Regions from separate parts of the Parageobacillus sp. NEAU-HV-2 genome, predicted to be linked through region 2. Evidence: riboswitches for the same ligand, from Rfam matches in the RefSeq annotation. Region 2 holds a riboswitch; the other holds the start of a gene.

Region 1 (7,797 bases), on a different contig from region 2:
TTTCATCGGTGACAGCCATCATGATACTCAACAAAAAGACAACTGGAAACGCCCATAAAAATGAATATGCCCCCAACGTAAGCAACCCGTAATCTCCAACCAGCAACGCTTCCACCAGTTTTCCTTTTCCTTCAAGAGCGTGAACGACACCGGCAAGCGCTATTTCTAATAAAGGTTGTCCCCACTCTGCTATGTTATAGGCAATGTAAACAGGAAAGAGAAACATCATCAAAATCGCTGCTACAGAAACGAGCGGCCCGATAATTGGACGCTCAAATAAAAGCGAAGCAGGCTCTTGTTTGGGCAAGTTGAGCGACTGCAACACCTTGATGTCATCTTCTGTCCATTTTCTTCCTTGTTCAAATGGAGGAAGTGTTTGTTCCGATTCCTTTCTCCCTTTTGTTAAAAAAAGCGGGAAATGGTATTGCCTTTGGACATTTTCTAACAATGCTTTCGCTCGTCCGTTCATTTTATCCACAAACGTAACGGCAATGGAGACGTCCGCTTGCGCAACAGAAACAATGGACAGAAGTTCTTCCAACTCCTCATGGAAATGTGTACCGCGCACAACGAGCATGACATGATGTGCCTTTGCCACTTCTTTTTTGAGTTGCCGTTTACCAAGTTCATCCCCTCTGCGCAGCCCCGGTGTATCGACAACCTCCCACCCATTCAAGCGACGAATGGGATGGGAGCGAATCGTATACGTCGTTCCCTTTACATTTGTTTCTTCGCCGATGCCAAACTGCGTCCACCTTGAAAATAACGTTGTCTTTCCAACGGATTCAAATCCGATAAGCAAAAGTCGTTTTCGTTTCGTTCGCCCGGCTAACAATCACACTTCACCTCACAACATGATAAGTCCGTTAAATACATTTGATTGTTTGCATAGTGAGTGAACACGTCTTCTTCATGAGGCAGCCCGAAACGATCAACCAATTGTTTTGCGACTACCGCGAAACGTTGCCGAAACTTATAAATAAAGCAGAAAATCGCCTGATCATGAGCGACGCTCGGCCCAATTAAAAATAAATTCGGCGTAATGGTCGATTCATCATGAACCGTCAGCTTCGTTTTTCCGTTTTCGCACCATTCAAACAATGAGTGAATTTGTTCCGCTCCTGAGCGAAACCCTGTTGCTAAAATCGGCTTCGTCTGTGTCATCATTTGATCCCCATTCGAGAGGAATAACGTATAGCCGTTTTTCTCTTTCTCAATCTTCTCCACCTTGGTCTTTTCTATAATGGTTAAGCGCTTTGTTTGTTCAGCTGCTCGCAAGCGCTCCCACGTATACGGTGCTAACGCCAAACTTGGATCCGCTTCTTTTTCTCCATTTAGCTCCTTAGCCGAAATCACTGTCACTTCATTTCCATAAGCAACTAAATTCACAGCCGCATCAATCCCACTTTCATAACCGCCAATGACCACATAGTGTCCTTTTTCAAACTTGCTCCAACTGTCGACATATCGGTTATGTAACGCATGTTCGGCTCCCGGAAATGGGCGTGCATTCGGAAATTGGAATTCCCCCGTCGCCCAAATGACGGCATCTGCTTCGTAATCTCCTTCATTCGTCTTTAAGAGAAAACGATCGCCTCTTTTCATCACCTCGGTCACGTTCACTCCCTCACGAACCGGCAAATCGTAATATTCCGCCAATAAGTCAAGATATAGAGCATAATCTTCACCGCTTAGCCGCTCTTTTTGCAGTGTATACGCAGGCGATGTGGTCGGTGAAATAGCATTTAAATCTAATGCGCCAAATCCTTGACCAGTAAACGATGGCGTAATAAAGCGCATCTCCTTCGGCCATTGCCTAAACGATGAACCAATGCGATCACGCTCTAAAATCCCGAAATTCTCAATCCCTAACTGCTTGAATAATATTCCCATTCCAATCCCAGCAGGACCTGCTCCAACGATAAGAAAAAAAGGTTTCATTTCTTCTCACCTCTTGTTGATAATAGTAATCATTACGTTTTATAAACTATACCATACGAAATCAAAATTGTGAATAAGGAACATCATTTCTCTGCTATATGGTTTAGTTTTTTCTGAAAGCGTTCATGATTATAAAAACAGATGTATGGTGCAGTGGCCTATAAAAGCTCTCCCTCTACTTTACATCCAGAGACGTACTTCTAGTTTAAGTAATACTCCCTTTACTAACACACAAGGTTATTCATTGATGCTGCTTTACAACCTTTTTGGATGAATAACTCTTGTACTTTATCAAAAAACGACCGTTCGGTTTAATCGTATTCGAGGTCAGAGCAAAAACAAAACTCCATAAAGAAAAGGCCTCAGCACCTGAGACCTTTTCTTTATACCGCTTTATTCACTTCAAAGTTCGCCTTCACTTCTTTTGGCGTTTTCAATTTTGGATAGTCAAGCACAATCGCAAGCATACCACAAACTCCAATTAAGATTGGATAGAATGAATACTGCAAAATACTTAATGGTGAAATGGAAGCAACACCTGCTGCCAAAAGCATTTGCGCACCGTATGGGATGAGCCCTTGGAAACAGCATGAAAAAATATCTAATATGCTGGCAGATTTACGCGGATCAATGTCATATTGATCTGCAATGTTTTTCGCAAGCGGGCCAGCAATTAAAATGGAAATCGTATTGTTTGCTGTTGAAAGATTTGTTAAACTCACTAACCCTGCGATACCGAATTGTGCTCCTTTTTTCGACTTCACATTTCTTGTTACTAATTGAAGTAAATAATCAATTCCACCGTTATGTTTAATGACTTCCACCATACCGGAAATTAAAATCGCAAGCAGCGACAATTCTTGCATTCCAGCGACCCCGTCACCGATGGCTTGAATGAGACCCATTGCACTGTAGCTTCCATCAAGAAGGCCGATGATTCCTGCTAATAAAATGCCGCCTGCTAACACAACTAGTACATTGACACCCATTAATGCAGTCACTAATACACCAAGGTAAGGTAAAATTTTTATCCAATTAAAAGATTGATTCGTCATTTCCGCTTGCTCTCCAGCAGTAAATATCCAGAAAAGAACGATGGTGATAATGGCCGCTGGTAAAACAATGAAAAAGTTCACCTTAAACTTATCTTTCATTTTCGTATTTTGTGTTCGTACTGCCGCAATCGTTGTGTCCGAGATAAAAGATAAGTTATCTCCAAACATGGCACCACCAATGACAGCTGCCATCGATAATGTCAAAGAAATATCCGTTTGTTCGCTAATTCCAACTCCAATCGGCGCTAATGCTACAATCGTTCCCATAGAAGTTCCTAGCGAAATGGAGATAAAACATCCAATGACAAATAAACCGACTATTAATAAATTTTGCGGAATAACGGAAAGGGCTAAGTTGACCGTTGATTCAACAGCCCCCATTTTTTTGGTTACTTCCGAAAATGCCCCTGCTAATAAGAAAATGATGACCATTAACATGACATCGGCATTTCCAGCCCCTTTGGTAAACACTTCAACCTTCTTCGTTAAAGACTCTTTCGGATTCATCATCAACGAAATACTTGCCGCAATCAAAATCGCCACAATGACTGGAAATTTATAAAAATCACCCGTAACAATTCCTGCACCAATGAACAACACTAAAAAGACGACAAACGGAAATAACGCAAATAGATTTCCTTTTTTTAACTCCACTCTTTCCACCTCATTTTATGTTTTTTCGAAAGGTCTATTCACATAGAGAAAAGACCTCTTCTTATCAGAACATAAGAAGAGGTCTTATACGTATCTATATAAGAAACCCTTCTTATCTTTCAAGCACAATGCTTGCTGGATTTGGCACAGCACTCGAAACCGAGTCCGCTGCCGAGACTTCTTCGGGCCAGTCCCTCCGCCTCTCTCGATAAGAAGATAAACGGTTGTATTTCGTTGTAAAAACAACTAAAAGGTTACAACATATTGATCTGTTGTGCAATACACCTTGAGAATGTCTTACTTTTAAATAATTTTCAACAAATCTTAAAATAATATACAAAAATCCCGTAGCTAAACGCCACGGAAAAGGAAAGCAAAAATTCTATTCTGATTTATAGATTCCATATTTCACAATCTTAAGATAATCATTCAGCTCCCTGATCATAGACTCCGTACTATTAATGATATCAATTTGCTTATTTTTGTATAGAGCCAAATACTTATTAGACAGCTGTTCAGCGATTAACATGGTCATGCGGATAACAGTATCCACGGAAATATCCTCTCTAAGTTTTTCCGTTTGGATAAGGTCTTTAATATAAACATGCTCCAGCAAAAAATCTCCCTGGTAAGTTTCGTAGTGTTTTTTAATGATTTCTTCCATTTCCTCCTTTACTGCAGCAGGAGGATTGGTGAAGGCATCCATGATAAACTGAGTTTCTTGGAGATACAGCGCCGTCACTTTTTGTTTCGTCAGTACGATTTCTTTGATCCTTTCAAAGAAATCATCAGATTTTATTTCTCTTAACGCCTTCATTGTTTTTTCCGTAAGAAGGTCCTTCACATAATTCACTAAATAAAGGTATAAGTTTTTCTTGCTCTTAAAATAATGGAAAAGGATCCCCTTGGAAATTCCCGCCCGGCTCGTTATAACATCTGTAGAGGTTTTTTCATAACCATTCTTCACAAATTCCTCGATGGCCACTTTGATAATCAGGTCCTTTTTTTCTTGCGGCTGCTTTTCAAAAGCTGAATACAATTCTAACACCTCTTATTAGACTGCAATATCTTTCTTTCTATATACCATATATGCTGTGAATATACTAATCAAAATAACCGCAGCCATAATAAAGATATACAGAGGATCAAGCTCGTTATTATTAATAATGGAGGCAGCGTCCACATATTTAAACGGACTAAAATATTTTAGAACCTCTAAATCTTCCGACACCCCTGACAAAACATTCATAAAGTAGGCAACTAGGACAATCCCAAGTGAGATGGAAAGGATGTTTCGCGTTTTTTTCATGATTGATGACAACATAAACGCAATTGCACCGAAGGTCAAATGAAGCAATATCGTTGCGACGATTAGCAAACTAAACGTGTCTGTCGGAACATCCGGATCTTTTGCAAATTGAAATCCAATGATGCTTGCTATCGTCGACACCCCGTTAAAGATCAAAATATTTACCAAAACGGCCAAAAGTTTTTCTGTTACGATTTTACTTCTTGTGATCGGCTTTGACAGTAAAAATTCAATCGTTTTTTCATTTTCTTCCTTGGCAAGGATATTGGATGCAAGGATTGCTGAGTATATGCTTCCCAAAAGGGTAGTCATCATGTAAATTTCTACCCCGTAAAACCCCATCAAATCTCCCATGTTTAGCTCATTCATTCCAAACGCTTTTTTAATCGATTCCGGATAGGCCTCAAGGAGTTTTGTCATTTCTTTTTGCTGCTGTGCAAACTGAGGAAAAATACTTAACGTCAATAAAATAAGCCCGCTAAGTACGATGCACCAAATGATCAATGATTTTAAATTTCGTTTCAATTCTCTTTTAAAAATCATTTTCTATATCCCTCCCTCACTTCATCCCTCCCTCACTTCTCATAGTAATGCATAAATACTTCTTCAAGAGTCGGCTCTCCGATTAATAGATCCTGAACCGGCAGGGTATTTAATTTATTAAGAAGCGCCTTCATATCCCCGCTGTAAAGCAGCGTCATTTCTTTACCGTTTACTTCTTTCTTCACTACTCCTTCCAGATGGAAGTCTATTGGTTCCGATTGTTCAAATGTAATTGTGATATATTTCAAATTTTTCTTCGTAAGATTTTCAATCGTTTCTACTTTAACAAGCTCCCCTTCCTTAATAATGGCAACCCGATCACACATCTTTTGCACTTCAGAAAGAATATGGGAGGAGAAAAAGATCGTTGTCCCCTTCTCTCTTTCCTCTGCAAGAAGTTCAAAAAAGGTGTTTTGCATCAGCGGGTCGAGTCCGCCTGTCGGTTCGTCCAAAATAAGAAGTTTTGGCTCATGCAACAGCGCCTGGATAATCCCAACCTTTTTTCGATTACCAAATGAAAGATCCTCAATTTTTCTATTAAGATCCAAGTCAAGCCTTTCCGCCAGTTCGGTCATTCTCTTCGAATTAAATTTTTTGTAAAAGCCAGCTGAGTATTTTAATAAGTCGATCACCTTCATATCATCATAATAATGGACTTCAGACGGCAAATAGCCCACGTTTTGTCTTATTTCTTTTGAGTCTTTGATAATATCCTTTCCGAAAATAGTCGCACTTCCGCTAGTCGGATAAATGAAATTTAACAGTGTTCGAATGGTTGTGCTCTTGCCTGCTCCGTTCGGACCGATAAACCCAAAAATTTCTCCTTCCTCAATGGAAAATGTAAGGTTTTTAATTCCCCGGTTCTTTTTATAAGTCTTGGTCAAATTCTTGATGTCTACAACTTTCATACATTCCCTCTCCTTTGGGCGGCTTTGCACCGATTGACTGATTAGTCAATTCCATTATATGGAAATATTGACTTGTAAGTCAATGTGTTTCAAAAAAATCTACATGGTGGAAAGAATAGTTGGAAGCGCTTCTGCGTGCTCATCTTGCCCTTCTTTGACAATTTCATTTATGCAAAACACACAATTTCTACAAATATATGTAAATCTGACAGTTACCCAACCTGATGTAAAAGTTATGGAGGAATACCCTAATACCTACGTTGAAAATTTAGAATATTCCTTGAAAAATAAACAAAAACTGTTGATTTTTCCCTAGATATTGCTAAGGAGGCTAATAATCCATATATAAAAAGAAGCTTTTCGTCGTGCAGCAACAGATGAGCAAAACCATGCATTTTGGTTCTTATACTATTTCATAAAGAATAAAAAGAACTGAGCTTTACTCAGTTCTTTTTCAGAAAATACCTAAAATGGTTGTTCCATGTCCATTAGCTTTGATTTGTCATGAGTGCACGATGAACTGCAACACTACAAAAAATGACGATACATTTAAAGTTTTTCTATATAAAGGATTGATCGTATAATCATGCAAGACTAAACAGAATCGTTTTGGCTCCTACCAAGGTCGAACCGCTATTGACAAAATAGAAATTGGACGCTGTGTCCAACGTAAGCGGACCAGTCCACGTTATCGTACTAAACTGGCTGCTGAAAATTCCTGTCGGAGGCACATCGGCAAATGCTGCACCGACAGTCACATTACCGTTGATAAACGTATTCGTAATATGTGAATATCCAGCCACGTTTATCGTTCCATCCGATCGGCTATCAACCATACGCTGAATTCTCAGACCATTGTGTATCATAATATTTATTCGACTGTTGTACATATAGGTATTAAGAATACCCATATGCGGATCAACCGGATCTTGGATGATGCTTCCTACAACATTAGTGTTCAGAAGCTGAAACTCAATGGTTGTAAAAGGATCAACAGGATCCGTGTTTTGGAAGATAATATTCCCGCTAATAATAGCACCATCCGTATAATTGGTATGGGTGCTCACGGATGTCCCGTTATCAAACGTACCAATAACCGTTACGGGACGTGCGTCAAAAGCAGGGCCCTGCACAAGATAGACATTTTCTGCAGCTTGACTTGTTTGAATCGTGACATTTCTAGGAACGGATGATGCAAAATTGGCTAAGTCTGCGTTGCCAAGTACCCATGGACCCAAGCCTAGCAGTTGTACATGTCTTGCAGGCGGGATGACAATATCCTCATCAAACACGGAATTTGCTGCAATAAGAACGATGCAACGGGCTCTCATACCGAAAGTAACTGCTAACGGACTGTTAGTAGCTGCGTCAATGGCGGCCTGCAGAG
Region 2 (7,797 bases):
CTTTCCGATGCATGCACTTCTTGTTTTTCATTTCATACGATATAAGAGGAAAAGGAGGATTTGGTAAATGGATAATCAATTTTTTAAAAATATCGAAAAGAAAACAGGCGTCAATATGAGAGACATATTGGAATTAGCAAACTCCTTACAAAATGCCAATTTTAAAGATGAAAAAACGGTTCGTCATGTCATTCAGCGTGTCGCGCAAATCGCCAATCGGAAAGTGCCAAAGCAGTTAGAAGACCAAATCGTCAAAACGATCGTTCAAAATGGAAAACAGCTTGATTTTAACACGATTGCCAACATGCTCAACAAAAAATAAGCAAAAGGGAGCCTTCCGAATTGGAGCTCCCTTATACCATTTCTGCGTATTTATTTCTCTGGAAAAGAGGAATAGAGCCAAAAAAGAAAAAAACATAAAAAAGAACCGTACCATTGCTTGATACGGTCTTTACCATGTTTTGACCATCGTGACATGCGGAATTCCGGCATCCATAAACACATCGGATACGGTTTCGTATCCGAGCTTTTGATAAAATGGTTCGGCATGTGTTTGCGCATTTAATTTTACTTTTGGGACACCTTGTTCTTTTGCGAATTGCTCGATCTTTTCCATAATCAGCTTTCCCGCCCCGCGGCCGCGGTATTGCGGCAGTACGCAAATTCGTTCAATTTTTCCAAGACCTTGATCAACGATGCGAAATCTGCCTGCGCCGACGGGCTTTCCTTCATCATACAGAACAAAATGGGTCGCTTCCTGATCGAATTCATCAATTTCCTCTTCTTCCGGGACATGTTGTTCTTCAATAAAGACCGTTCGCCGAACGAGCAGGGCGTCATTATATAAGGAAGCGTCACTTTTTTTCCCAATGGCCACATTCATGTTATTCCTGATCCTTTCCTCCAACCAAAAATGTTTCATATACCGTCCAAGAACCGTTTTCTAGTTGATATAGGAGATGGAAACGATCAACTGTTTCTTCAAAATACACGTCTTGCATCCGCAACTGTCCATACACATCCGCGTACTCCGCACTTGGCAAATCGCGGCCGATCGTAATATGAGGGACAAATACGAATTCTGGCTGGCCGGCGAAGATCCCGCTGTGGAGCCGTGCGTGGAGGCGCTGCAGCGTTTCATTCGGTTCTACCTTTAAATAAATGACATTGCTTGCCGGGTAAAACGAGCTGAATTTCGTCACTTTTAACGGGATGACATCCGTTTCGGCCGCGATTTTGCGCAGTTCTTTCACCATTTCTTTAATTTGCTGGTCATCCGCTTCAAAAGGTTCTTTTAAGGTTAAATGCGGCGGAATGAGGGCGTAATGGCTATCGTAGCGCTTTCTATAGGAATTAGCAAAGTCCTGTATCCGCTTTGAAGGAAACAAAGCAATACCGTATTTCATAAAAAATCCCTCCTTAAATGAAGTAGTACTTAATTATAACAAAATTTTGAAAAGTATTGTAGTGCTTACATAGAAAGGATCCAGGCAATGGCTCGTGGAACATCAGGCTGCCAATACGTCCACGCATGGTCGCCGTCAAATTCATTATATTTATACAAAAAACCTTTTTCGCTAAACGCTTCCCGTGCTTTCCGGTTTGGCGCAATAAAATCGCGTACGTGTCCATCTGTTGTTTTTACAGCGGTTTCCTTTGTCCCGACCGAATGATAAATTTGCAATAAGGATGGTTCAGAAAACTGGCGGATTTTTGCGATGATGTCTTCGTCTATATACGGTGACTGCATCGCGATTTTTCCAAATGTATGCGGATACAATAGTCCTGCCATCAAGGATACCGTACCGCCGAGCGAATCGCCAATGAGCGCACGCCCTTTTCCGATTTGATACGTAGGAAACGTTTGATCTAAAAACGGAATGAGCTCATGGGCTAAAAAGCGCAAATATTGGCTGTTTTTCTTTCCGTTTGGATGATATTTCTCATAACGGTCCTTAACATTATGATACGGAATTCCGATGACGATGGTGCGATCAATTTCGCCGTTTTCCATCAGCTGTTCGATCACGCTTTTTATTTTCCCGTACATAAAATAATCTTTTCCATCTTGCGCAATTAAAAGAGAATATTTATGAAGCGGGGAAAAGGTGCTTGGCAAATAAGCAAGCAGCGTTACTTCTTCTTCGAGCGCATTGCTGTAAATCGTATAATCCTGCATCGTTCCTTTTTGCGTCGCCATGATGTATCCTCCATAAACATAACGATTCACCTGTTATTGTAACATATTTTTGCTAGAACATGTTAATAAACGCCGTCTAATCGTGTGAGTTTTTGAAAAAATAAGCGGCTTTTTTGCTGTTTTTGTCATAAAATAAAGAAATGTACTGCCATCAGTTAGAACATATGAAAAACATGTTGATAAAAAATTACTTGCAAAATTATTATGAATGGGTTAAATTTTTAGATAATCAGACAAATGAATATCGGCAAGATGCATTCTTATCAAGAGAAGCGGAGGGAACTGGCCCTGTGAAGCTTCAGCAACCAGCCAAATATTGGCCAGGTGCTAAATCCAGCGAATTGAGTTTTCAATTCGGCAGATAAGAAGAAGCACTGACAATGGTTATGGAAAAGTCTTCTTCTTAGAAGACTTTTTTTATTTTACCAAAGAGGGAGAGAGATAAATGGAGAAACTAGAGACATTGTTAGCGCAAATCGGAAACCGCAGTGAAACGGTAACAGGGACGGTCAATCCGCCTGTCTACTTTTCGACGGCATACCGTCATAAAGGAATTGGACAGTCGTCTGGGTTTGACTACATCCGCACCGGCAACCCGACGCGCAAAATCGTCGAGGAAGCGATTGCCAAGCTCGAGGGCGGCGGTCAAGGCTATGCGTTCAGCTCCGGCATGGCCGCAATTCAGACAGTTCTTGCTTTATTTGAAAGCGGGGATGAATTTTTAGTTTCCGCCGACCTTTACGGAGGTACATATCGCCTGTTTGAACGGGGCTGGAGAAAATACGGGTTGTCTTTTCATTATGTAGATTTTCGCGACATACGATTAGTAGAGAACGCGATTACCGAAAAAACGAAGGCGATTTTTTTAGAAACGCCGACCAATCCGCTCATGCAGGAAACCGATATCGCTGAAGTAGCGAAGTTGGCGAAAAAATACGGTTTGCTTCTTATTGTCGATAATACGTTTTATACCCCGGTTCTGCAGCGCCCGATCGAACAGGGGGCCGATATAGTCATTCATAGCGCAACCAAATATTTGGGCGGCCATAACGACGTATTAGCCGGCCTTGTCGTTGCGAAGGGAGAGGAGCTTTGTCAACGCTTGGCGGAGTATCATAATGCGATCGGCGCCGTGCTTTCTCCGTTTGACTCGTGGCTATTGATTCGCGGCATGAAAACATTGGCGCTGCGGATGCGCCAGCATGAAGAAAACGCGAAACGCATCAGCGAGTTTTTAGCATCCCACGAAGATATTACCGATGTCTTATACCCGGGAAGAGGCGGCATGTTATCGTTCCGTTTGCGCGAGGAAAAATGGGTCAACCGCTTTTTGCAAAGCTTACGCTTAATTACGTTCGCCGAAAGTTTAGGAGGTGTGGAAAGCTTTATTACGTATCCAGCGACGCAAACGCATGCTGACATTCCGGAGGAAATCCGCATCGCCAACGGCGTCTGTAACCGGCTGTTGCGCTTTTCTGTCGGCATCGAACATGCCGAAGATTTAATCGCCGACTTGGCGCAAGCGTTGAAAAACATGAAAGAGGTGTAGGGGGATGGAACAACGTGTTTCTTTTCAAACGAAACTGCTTCATAACAAATGGAAAATCGATCGGCAAACAGGGGCAGTAAGTGTGCCGATTCAGCATGCTTCGACGTTCCATCAATTCGATTTTGACACATTTGGCAAATACGATTACAGCCGCTCCGGCAACCCGACGCGCGAGGCGCTCGAAGAAACGATTGCCGAACTGGAAGGCGGCGTGCGCGGCTTCGCTTTTTCCTCGGGGATGGCGGCGATTTCGACTGCGTTTCTTCTCTTGTCCAAAGGTGACCATGTGCTCGTGACCGAAGATGTTTACGGGGGCACGTATCGCATGATCACCGAAGTATTAAACCGTTTTGGCATTGAATATACGTTTGTCGATATGACCGATTTACATGAAGTGGCTACTCATATTCGTCCGAATACAAAAGTGATCTATGTCGAAACGCCGTCCAACCCGCTTTTAAAAGTAACTGATATCCAAGGAATTGTCAAACTCGCGAAAGCCAATGGCTGTTTGACGTTTTTAGATAACACATTTATGACTCCCGCGCTCCAGCGTCCGCTCGACCTTGGCGTCGATGTCGTTCTTCATAGCGCGACGAAGTTTTTGGCAGGGCATAGCGATGTCGTGGCGGGACTTGCCGTGGTGAAAGACGAGGAGTTGGCGAAACAGCTGTACAAATTGCAAAACGCGTTCGGCGCCGTGCTTGGCGTGCAAGATGCGTGGCTGGTGTTGCGCGGATTAAAGACGCTGCACGTCCGCCTCAAACAGTCATCCGAATCAGCGCTCGCCATCGCCCGCTATTTATCTAGCCATCCGAAAATAGAGGAAGTGTATTACCCAGGGCTCACGCACCATCCTGGCCATTCGATTCAACGCTATCAAGCCTCGGGATTTGGCGCAGTATTATCGTTCCGCCTCGCCGATGAAGAAGCGGTGAGAACGTTTGTGAAACACGTTCGCCTTCCTGTATTTGCTGTCAGCTTAGGCGCGGTCGAATCGATTTTGTCCTATCCGGCGAAAATGTCGCACGCCGCGATGCCGAAAGCGGAACGGGAGCGGCGCGGCATTACCGATGGTCTGCTGCGTCTTAGCGTTGGCTTGGAGGCGGTTGAAGATTTAATCGCCGATTTCGAGCAGGCATTATCCTATGTCAAAGAAACGCCATCCGCCGTTTCCGCACGCTGAAAGAAAAAGGTATGCGCCAAAAATATGGGCGCATACCTTTTTTGATGCTGCTGTTTTCGTTTCTTTTAGCAGGTTAAGGGGATTGGCGATGATAGGAGCCGCGCCGTGATCGTGTGGATCGCTGTTGGTAATTGCCCAATAGCGTCGATAATCGAAGGCGAGATGGTGAAATGAAAAAAATGATGGCCATAGAATAAAAATCTATTTATTTGAAAATTATGATAAAATAAAAATCAAGGTAAAAATAGGATAAGGGGGTAAAAGTTGTTTGCATGATTTCTGGATGAAAAAACTGCTCGAATTTTCGGTTACGATCGTCGTCATCGTTTTCAGCAGTTATGTTGTGTTTTACGCTATCCCGAATTTTCAGAAAGAAGGGTCGCTGCCTTTTCTTTATTATGCTGACGCGCATTATTCTTTTTTTGATTATGTGAAGGAGATTGCATCACCGTTTGACGTTACATTTCCGAACTACACAACAGGGAGACAAACAAACTTTTTCGAGTACATCCAAGAGCCATATATGTATTCCTTGACGTTGATCGTACTCTCCTTGTTGCTTACTATTGTGTGCGCGACCGTGCTCGCTTGTATCTATGTTTTATCTAACGAAACGATGAAGCGGATGATAGAACGTATTTCCGTATGGATGGAATCGGTTCCGGATTTATTATGGATTTTCGCGCTCCAGCTTTTTCTTGTATGGATATTTAAAAAGACGGGGATGGAAATCATTGCTATTTACGCGTTCGGCGATACAAAGGCGTATTTTTTGCCGGTTTTGTGCATGACGCTTGTGCCGACACTGCATTTTTTCCGCACGATTGTGCTGTTCGCCCAACGGGAACAAACGAAACCGTATATTGAGTTTGTTTATTCTCAAGGATTTCCAAAATGGTATATCGTAATATTTCACCTATTGCGCAATACGCTGTATCATTTGATTCATCAATTGCGTGTGCTGTTTGTGTTTATGATATCGACGCTGTTTTTGGTTGAGTTTGCGTTCAACATCTATGGGTTTACGGGTTTTATTTGGAAACCTGGTTTTTTAACTCCGCCAACGTTATGCCTATGGCTGCTTCTCCTGTACGTTCCGTTTTTTATCGTATTTTCCGTTATGAGCTATTTCATTTATCGTATCGTGGGAAGGGAAGCGTATGAATAACAGCGTATTTCGTTCAAAACGATTTTTGTTTGGAATCGGTTATTTTATTGTGCTGCTTGCTGCCAGTTTCTTTGTCGGCCAGCATCACGACTTGTTTTTTTCCGAGCACCAGACCCTCATCATGAATGAAAAAGGGGAAATTGTAAAAGAAACTCCTTTTGATCCATGGACCGCACCGCCTTTTGGCACGGACCGCCAAGGAAACAGCATGTTTTTCAAGCTGCTGGACGGCGCGCGATTTACCATTCTCATTGTGTTTAGCATATGTGCCATCCAAATGGTGCTAGGGATTTTGATTGGCAGTGCAACGGCTTACGCGCCTTCCTTTATTCGCAAGGGGATCGAGCAGATTTGTCAGACCTACCTTTACATTCCGACGATTTTATGGTCGATTGTTTTGATGATGCCGTTAATGGTGCAAAGCGGGCAGGAGGGGTATCGATTTTCGCTTGTTTTGTATCAATGCGCTGTGTTAGTCTGCGTGTCGCTGCCTCCGCTCATTCTTGCGATCGGAAAAGAGATGCAATGGATGAACAAACAAGAATATGTGATAAGCTCCCGATTGCTGGGGGCAGGAACGCTGCATGTATTTCGAAAACATGTTTGGCCGTATCTGCGGGAAACGATCGTCGTTCTGTTTTTGCAGCAAGTCGTGCAAACATTGATTCTATTAATCCATCTCGGGTTTTTTGAGATTATTATCGGGGGAAGAATAGAGAAAACAGATATCTTGACCGGCGAAGCATCCGTTCACCCGTTTGTGCACGAATGGTCGAGCATCATCGGGCTCAGCCGCGACGAACTGATTCACGCACCGTGGATCGCTTTGTCGCCGCTCGTCATGTATATGGTGACGATCTTTGTCACCAACGCGATGATAGAAGGGATGAAAGGCAGCGGAAAATGGCGGATGTATTCGGTACTAAATAACAAATAAGGCGGCGGAAATCTTCTTCCGCCGTCTCGTCAGGCGACCGTGTGATGCAGCTTCTTCAGTCCCGTCCATTACTTTCGATATTCGCTGGATTAAACAATGAAAAATTCCCTTCCCAAGCCGTTTTCATCGCCACCAAAAAATTTTTTAAAAAAGTATTTGACAAATCCGCTGCTCGTCCATATAATAAAAAATGTGTTCAACAGAATAACATGATTCCGTAGCTCAGCTGGGAGAGCGCCACCTTGACAGGGTGGAGGTCGCTGGTTCGAGCCCAGTCGGAATCATCACATGTCAGAGAACCGCGTCAGATTAACGTCTGATGCGGTTTTTTCTTTTCGTTGACTTGACGTTGACTGTGCTGCAGGGTAGCGGTTGCCCTCGTTGCACGGTAGCGAATGGGGACAACACGAAAATCATTATTTCTCAACTTACAATATTCTGAAGAGTGTGGTAGTATAGGTCTGTATAGACATTACTTCAGCCTGGAGGACGACAACATGAAACCTTTATATGAAACTCATCTTGAGGCACTTGCAGCGGTAAAAGCAACTGGACAGGACATGACTGATGCAGATATAGGGTTTTAGAAATGGCGTATGAAATGGGATATCCAAACCTGACTCTTTAGCCACATGGGTGATGGATTTATCCCCCTCCAAGCATAATTCAACAACCTGAATCTTGTACTCCTTATCAAAAATTCTCTTTTTTATGATTGGACACCTCGAACCGATTGTAATTAAGTTTATTACAATCT

What was found. A riboswitch is a leader RNA that binds a small molecule or an ion and turns the genes downstream of it on or off. The one in region 2 is predicted to bind S-adenosylmethionine.
Region 1: it holds a riboswitch for S-adenosylmethionine, as region 2 does, so the genes downstream of both, AC1WMD_RS09175 (Na+/H+ antiporter NhaC family protein) here and AC1WMD_RS01505 (methionine biosynthesis PLP-dependent protein) in region 2, are expected to answer to the same signal.

Annotation. Positions count from the first base shown of each region.
Region 1 covers NZ_JBXUJJ010000004.1:175,584-183,380, forward strand. Annotated here, with positions in the region: gene AC1WMD_RS09165 (nucleoside recognition domain-containing protein) at 1-835, opposite strand, end outside; gene AC1WMD_RS09170 (NAD(P)/FAD-dependent oxidoreductase) at 829-1,941, opposite strand; gene AC1WMD_RS09175 (Na+/H+ antiporter NhaC family protein) at 2,325-3,650, opposite strand; SAM riboswitch class I at 3,760-3,865, opposite strand; gene AC1WMD_RS09180 (TetR/AcrR family transcriptional regulator) at 4,033-4,689, opposite strand; gene AC1WMD_RS09185 (DUF2705 family protein) at 4,705-5,502, opposite strand; gene AC1WMD_RS09190 (ABC transporter ATP-binding protein) at 5,535-6,410, opposite strand; gene AC1WMD_RS09195 (hypothetical protein) at 6,995-7,797, opposite strand, start outside.
Region 2 covers NZ_JBXUJJ010000001.1:259,885-267,681, forward strand. Annotated here, with positions in the region: gene spoVIF (sporulation-specific transcription regulator SpoVIF) at 68-322, shown strand; gene AC1WMD_RS01490 (GNAT family N-acetyltransferase) at 452-883, opposite strand; gene AC1WMD_RS01495 (YjcG family protein) at 885-1,406, opposite strand; gene AC1WMD_RS01500 (GTNG_0744 family esterase) at 1,472-2,200, opposite strand; SAM riboswitch class I at 2,458-2,568, shown strand; gene AC1WMD_RS01505 (methionine biosynthesis PLP-dependent protein) at 2,646-3,749, shown strand; gene metC (cystathionine beta-lyase) at 3,754-4,935, shown strand; gene AC1WMD_RS01515 (ABC transporter permease subunit) at 5,204-6,103, shown strand; gene AC1WMD_RS01520 (ABC transporter permease subunit) at 6,096-7,040, shown strand; tRNA gene AC1WMD_RS01525 (tRNA-Val) at 7,252-7,324, shown strand.